2 regions of the Pseudoxanthomonas japonensis genome follow, and region 1 is predicted to be linked to the other one. Evidence: predicted binding sites of a transcription regulator. Region 1 holds the regulator's gene; the other holds the start of a gene.
The links. Region 1 encodes FliA, which starts transcription of late flagellar genes. Its sites were predicted from a motif close to TAAAGTTTNNCNNNCNNNGGCCGATAA; they were not measured.
Positions count from the first base shown of each region.

Region 1 (3,370 bases):
CCGGCATCACCCGCGACATCGCCCTGCAGATCCCCGCCGACACCGAACTGCACCGCGGCCGCGGCCTGATGCTGGGCCTGCTGTCGAAGAAGCTGCCGGTGCTCGACACCGACCTGCTGGAGACCGGCGGCGTCATCGCCCTGGTCGGCCCGACGGGCGCCGGCAAGACCACCACCATCGCCAAGCTGGCGGCCTGCTTCGCGCAGCGCCACAACGCCCGCGATGTGGCGCTGGTCACCACCGACACCGTACGCGTCGGTGGCCGCGAACAGCTGCACGGCTACGGCCGCCAGCTCGGCATCGCGGTGCACGAGGCCGACAGCGCGCAGACCCTGGCGCTGGTGCTGGAACGCCTGCGCGACTACAAGCTGGTGCTGATCGACACCGCTGGCCTCGGTCAGCGCGACCGCAACCTGGTCGGCCAGCTCAACTGGCTGCGCGCGTCGGGCCAGGTCAAGACGCTGCTGTGCCTGCCGGCCAATTCGCACTTCTCCGACCTGGACGAAGTGGTCCGCCGCTTCAGCACCGTGCAGCCGCAAGGCGTGGTGCTGACCAAGCTGGACGAGACCGGTCGCCTGGGCAGCGCACTGAGCGTGGTCGTCGACCACCAGTTGCCGATGACCTGGGTGACCGATGGTCAGCGCGTCCCCGACGACCTCCACCGCGCCAACAGCGCCCACCTCGTGCTGCGGCTGGACCAGCTGCGCCGCGAAGCCGACGAACCCTGCTCCACCGAGGCCACCCATGTCGCCTGATCACCCGCTGCAGACCAACCCCCGCAGCACCCCGCCGTTGCCCGGCGCGTTCCATCCCGTGCGCGTCGTCGCCGTCACCGGCGGCAAGGGCGGCGTGGGCAAGACCAACGTGTCGGTCAACCTCGCCGTGTCGCTGGCCGAAATGGGCAAGCGCACGCTGCTGATGGACGCCGACCTCGGCCTGGCCAACGTGGACGTACTGCTCGGCCTGTCGCCGAAGTTCACGCTGGCCGACCTGATCGCCGGCCGTTGCGGCCTGGAGGACGTGCTGCTGGAAGGCCCCGAGGGCGTGCTGGTGGTGCCGGCTTCGTCGGGCTTCCGCCACATGGCCGAACTGACGCCGGCCGAGCATGTCGGCCTGGTCAACGTGTTCTCCGAACTGCAACGCGCGCTCGATTTCATGGTGGTGGACACCGCCGCCGGCATCAGCGACAGCGTGCTGACCTTCTGCCAGGCCGCGCAGGACACCGTGGTGGTGGTCTGCGACGAGCCGGCCTCGATCACCGACGCCTACGCCCTGATCAAGGTGCTGGCGCGCGAGCGCGGCCTGGACCGCGTGCACGTCATCGCCAACATGGTCCGCGACCCCAACGAGGGCCGGAAGCTGTACGAGAAGCTCGCCCGCGTCTGCGAACGCTTCCTCGGCGATGTCGCCCTGCATTACCTGGGTGCGGTGCCGCAGGACGACTGGCTGCGCCGCGCCGTGCAGCGCCAGCAGCCCGTCGTGAAGGCCTACCCTGGCAGCCCGTCCGCCCGCGCCATCACCGACATCGCGCGCACCACCGCGCGCTGGCAACCGCCGGTGGGTGCGCGCGGCAACGTGGAGTTCTTCGTCGAACGCCTGATCCAGCGCGGGGTGGCCGCATGAACACCGCCGCCGCCCAGTACCGCGCCGTGCAACGCGCCAGCGCGAACGACTTCGTCACCCAGCACGCCGACCTCGTGCGCCGCATCGCCCACCACCTGGCGGCGCGCCTGCCGGCCAGCGTAGAAATCGACGACCTGGTGCAGGCCGGCATGATCGGCCTGCTGGAAGCCTCGCGCAGCTACGACGCCGAACAGGGCGCGTCGTTCGAGACCTATGCGTCGATCCGCATCCGCGGCTCGATGATCGACGAGATCCGCCGTGGCGACTGGGTGCCGCGCTCGGTGCACCGTCGCGCGCGCCAGGCCGCCGCCACCGTGCGCGAGATCGAACAACGCACCGGCCGCGCCGCCATCGCCACCGAGGTCGCCAGCGCGATGGAGATGCCGCTGCCCGAATACCTGCGCCTGATGGAAGACGCCGCGCGCGGCCAGGTGCTGAGCCTGGAATCGCACATCGACGACCACGGCGAACCGAACACCTCGCGTACCGGCGGCCCCTCGCCGCAGCAGAACCTCGAACGCAGCGAGTTCCGCCAGCAGCTGGTCAAGTGCATCGGCCAGCTGCCGGAGCGCGAGCAACTGGTGCTGTCGATGTACTACGAGCAGGAACTCAACCTGAAGGAGATCGGTGCGGTGCTCGGCGTCAGCGAATCGCGCGTGTGCCAGATCCACGGCCAGTCGATGGTGCGCCTGCGCGGTCGCCTGCAGGTGTTCGAGAAGGCCGACGCCGGCCTGGAAGACGATGAGTGAAGAGGCGGGGAATGGGGAATTGGGAATGGGGAACGGAGCCCTGCGTCGTCTGCAGGTCAGCGTTGCTCCGGACGCGACAACACCGCCCACCTTCCCATTCCCTATTCCCGATTCCCCGCTCCCTAAACCTTTCCCGCCCCCGGCCGATATCCCCACCAGTCCCACCGTCCACGCAACACCGGAGCCTCCGTGACCAACAAGAACATGCGCATCCTGATCGTGGACGACTTCTCCACCATGCGCCGCATCATCAAGAACCTGCTCAACGACCTCGGCTACACCAACACCGCCGAGGCCGACGACGGCACCACCGCGCTGACCGCGCTGGGCCAGGGCAGTTTCGATTTCGTGGTCACCGACTGGAACATGCCGGGAATGACCGGCATCGAACTGCTCAAGGCGATCCGCGCCGATGACCGCTTCAAGACGTTGCCGGTGCTGATGGTGACCGCCGAGGCCAAGCGCGAACAGATCATCGAGGCCGCGCAGAACGGCGTGAACGGCTACATCATCAAGCCGTTCACCGCGCAGACGCTGGAAGAGAAGCTGGGCAAGATCTTCGAACGCCTGGGAGCGGCCGCCTGATGAACGCCGTCGCCGACGCCACCAGTGCCCGCGCGGCGTTGGTGGAGAAACTTCAGAGCGCGCTCGACGCGCTGGAACACGGCGACGAAGCCGGCTGGCGCCGCGAACTGGATGCCATCGCCGCCTGGCGCACGCAGCCGATGATGCAGGGCCTGGGCCGCCTGGCCCGTGAGCTGGCGCAGACGCTGGGCGAACTGCCGCCGCCGGAAGCCGGCGAACTCGACGATGCCTGCGCGCGCCTGGACCATGTGGTCGAGATGACCGAGCAGGCCAGCCACAAGACCCTCGACCTGGCCGAACAGTGCCGTGGCTATGCCACCGAGCTGAAAGGCACCGCGCTGTCGGCCGAACAGGCCGCGCTGGTGGACCGCATCGGCAAGGGGCTGTCCGAGATGGCGCTGGCGCAGAGTTAC
Region 1 covers NZ_CP171632.1:2,393,512-2,396,881, forward strand. The annotation lists gene flhF (flagellar biosynthesis protein FlhF) at 1-755, shown strand, start outside; gene ACGHX3_RS11015 (MinD/ParA family protein) at 745-1,623, shown strand; gene ACGHX3_RS11020 (RNA polymerase sigma factor FliA) at 1,620-2,372, shown strand; gene ACGHX3_RS11025 (chemotaxis response regulator CheY) at 2,577-2,957, shown strand; gene ACGHX3_RS11030 (protein phosphatase CheZ) at 2,957-3,370, shown strand, end outside.

Region 2 (3,370 bases), 1.1 Mb from region 1:
CTGACGCCGGAAATCATCACCGACATCTCGTTGGGCACGCTGCTGGGCCGCGGGTCCGGGGAAAGCATCCAGCTGCGGTTCGCGGGTGAGGGCTGGGTGGTCGTGCAGCCCTACGAGGAAGTCGCGCTGGCGCCCCGCCAGTAGCGGAGGCGCGTACCGGAATCAGGCGCTGGCGCCGACCGACACGCGGTTGCGTCCTTCGCGCTTGGCGCCGTACAGCGCCTCGTCGGCGGCACGCAGCAGGTCATCGACGTGGCGGAACTGCTCCAGCGCGCCCTGCGTGGCGAGGCCGGCGGAGAAGGTGATGTGCAGGGGCTGGCCGTTGACGTGGGCCATGGCGGCGCCGGCCACTTCGGACAGGATGCGCCGCACCACGTGCGCGGCGGCTTCCTCGTTGATGCCGGGCAGTACCACCAGAAACTCCTCGCCGCCGTAGCGGGCGACGATGTCGCTGCTGCGTACGTGCCGCATCAGCGACTTGGCGAAGTTGCGCAGCACCTCGTCGCCGACCAGGTGGCCCCAGCGGTCGTTGACCTGCTTGAAGTCGTCCAGGTCGATGAAGGCGATCGACAGCGGCCAGCCATGGCGCGTGGCGGCATCGAATTCCTTCTCGAGTACTTCCTCCAGCTGGCTGCGGTTGTAGGCGCCGGTCAGCGGATCACGACGGACCTCCTCGGCCAGGCGGCGCGCGCGGTCTTCGTGCTCGTCGGCTTCCTTTCGCGCGCGTGCGGCTTCCTGGATCTCGCGCAGGTTGCGCACCACCAGCAGTTCGCGCGCCTGGTCCAGCAATGCCTGGATGCGGGCGGGCGGCGCGGGCGGCACGTCGAACATCGTGCAGACCTCGGGCAGGGCCGCGAGCATGTCCTCGGTCAGGGCGAGGAAGGCCGCATAGTCCAGGCCGAGTCGCGTCGCGGCCTGCAGCGCGGCGTGCCGGTGCGCTTCCTCGGTGCGCGCTTCGTCGGTGCCGGCGATCCAGATGTCGGCCACGTGGCCCGACACCGCGACGCAGGCGTTGAAGGTGGTGTCGGAGACGGGCGTCTCGCTCTCCATGATCGCTTCGCGCAGCAGGGCCGGCAGGTTCCATTGCCGCGCCAGCCAGCCGCCGACGGCGGCATGGTCGCAGCCCAGCAGGTCGCGCTCGGCGGCCAGCAGGGCCGCGTTGTCGTCGGCGCGCTCGACGAGTTGCGCGTAGTCGTCGCCCAGCACTTCCAGCAACGCGAGCACGCCGATGTCCTGCAGCAGGCCTGCCAGCATCAGTTCCTCGGCCTTGCGCAGGCCGGCATGCTGGCCCAGCAGCCGGCAGGCGAGGGCGGCGATGACGCTGCGGCGCCAGACGCGCTCCTGCGCCACCGGATGGGTGCCTGTGCCGCAGCGTGTCAGCGAGAAGCCCAGGGCCAGCGTCAGCGTGGCATTGAGTCCGAGCACTGTCAGCGCCTGCGACAGGTTCTCCACGCGGCGACGGCTGGCGTAAAGCGGGGAGTTGGCGATGCGCAGCATGCGCGCACTCAGGGCGGCATCCAGGCCGATCGCATCGGCTGCCGTCGCCATCACCACCTCGGGGTCCTGCGCAAGCTCGATGATGCGCAGTGCCACGCCCGGCGGGCTCGGCAGGTTGCGGCAGTTCGAGAGCTGGGATTCGAGTTCGGGACGCATCCGGGTGCGCACTACGCTGAAGGAAAGTGGCGGGCAGCATGCCAGCAAAGCGTGACCGAATGTCAGCTTTGTAAACAATGTCGGCGCGGGAACGGCGAACTTTAGGTGCGGGCGACGAGCGGTCATGCGACGCGACGACGCAGGCCGCGCGTGCCGCAGGCAAAGAAAAAGCCGCGGTTTCCCGCGGCTTTTTCCGGTGAAGCGGAGGCGGCTCGGCTTACGCCAGGCCGGCCTGCTTCATCACTTCGGCGGCGTAGTCTTCCACCACCTTCTCGATGCCTTCGCCGACCACCAGGCGCTGGAAGCCGACCACGTCGGCGCCGGCGGCCTTGACCACCTGCTCGACCGACTTGTCGCTGTCCAGCACGTACGGCTGACCGTACAGGGTCACTTCGTTGACGATCTTGTTGATCTTGCCGGAGATGATCTTCTCCAGGATGTCGGCCGGCTTGGCCTTGTCCTTGTCCGACATCTTGGCCAGCTCGATTTCCTTCTCCTTCGCCACGAACTCGGCCGGCACGTCGGCGGCCTTGTTGTGCGGGGGGTTCATCGCGGCGATATGCATCGCCAGGCCGCGGGCCAGTTCGGCGTCGCCGCCCTTGACCTCGACCAGCACGCCGATCTTGCCGCCGTGCACGTAGGCGGCGACATTGTTGGCGCTGTCGATGGCGACCAGGCGACGGATCTGCATGTTCTCGCCCAGCTTGGCGATGGCGGCGGCACGGGCTTCCTCCACGGTCTCGCCCGAGGCCAGCTTGGCGCTCTTCAGCGCTTCCACGTCCGCGGCGCCGGAGGTCAGCGCGGCCTGCGCGATGGCATCGGTGAAGGCGATGAAGTTGGCGTCCTTGGCGACGAAGTCGGTCTCGGAGTTGATCTCGACCAGCACGGCCTTGCCGCCGTCCTGGGCCACGGCCACGCGGCCTTCAGCGGTGACGCGGTCGGCTTTCTTGTCGGCCTTGGCCAGACCCGACTTGCGCAGCCACTCGGCCGCGGCGTCGATGTCGGCGTTGTTCTCGGTGAGCGCCTTCTTGCACTCCATCATGCCGGCGCCGGTGCGCTCGCGCAGTTCCTTGACCAGGGAAGCGGTGATTTCCACGGGATTACCTCTGTTTGGATTGGCAAAGCCCCTCTCCCGTCGGGAGAGGAGTTGGGGTGAGGGTCCGGAGGAGTGCGACGTGTTGAACGCCAGCTTGCTTCCCGTACCCTCATCCGCCCTTCGGGCACCCCCGCCTTCGCGGGGGCAGGCTCTTCTCCCGAGGGGAGAAGGAACAACATGGGCCGCCGCGCAGCATGGCGCGGCGGCGTTGCAGCCGGATTACTCGGCAGCGGCTTCGTCGGACTTCTTGCCGGCGGCCTTCTTGGCCGGGGCGCGACGGGCACCCTTGTCGTCGCCGCCTTCGGCGAACTCTTCCTCGCGCACGGTGGCGGCGTTCGGCTGGGCGGCCTTGCCTTCCAGCACGGCGTCGGCGGCGGCACGGGCGTACAGCTGCACGGCGCGGATGGCGTCGTCGTTGCCGGGGATGGCGTAGTCGACCAGGGCTGGGTCGTAGTTCGAGTCGACCACCGCGATCACCGGGATGCCGAGCTTCTTGGCTTCCTTGATGGCGATGTCTTCATGGCCGATGTCGATGACGAACAGGGCGTCCGGCAGGCGGTTCATTTCCTTGATGCCGCCCAGCGAGGCCAGCAGCTTCTCGCGCTCGCGGCGCAGGCCCAG
Region 2 covers NZ_CP171632.1:1,263,950-1,267,319, forward strand. The annotation lists gene ACGHX3_RS05725 (AIM24 family protein) at 1-144, shown strand, start outside; gene ACGHX3_RS05730 (GGDEF domain-containing protein) at 163-1,653, opposite strand; gene tsf (translation elongation factor Ts) at 1,871-2,749, opposite strand; gene rpsB (30S ribosomal protein S2) at 2,969-3,370, opposite strand, start outside.
Region 2: the regulator FliA is predicted to act here: its motif matches at 1,731-1,757, upstream of ACGHX3_RS05730 (GGDEF domain-containing protein).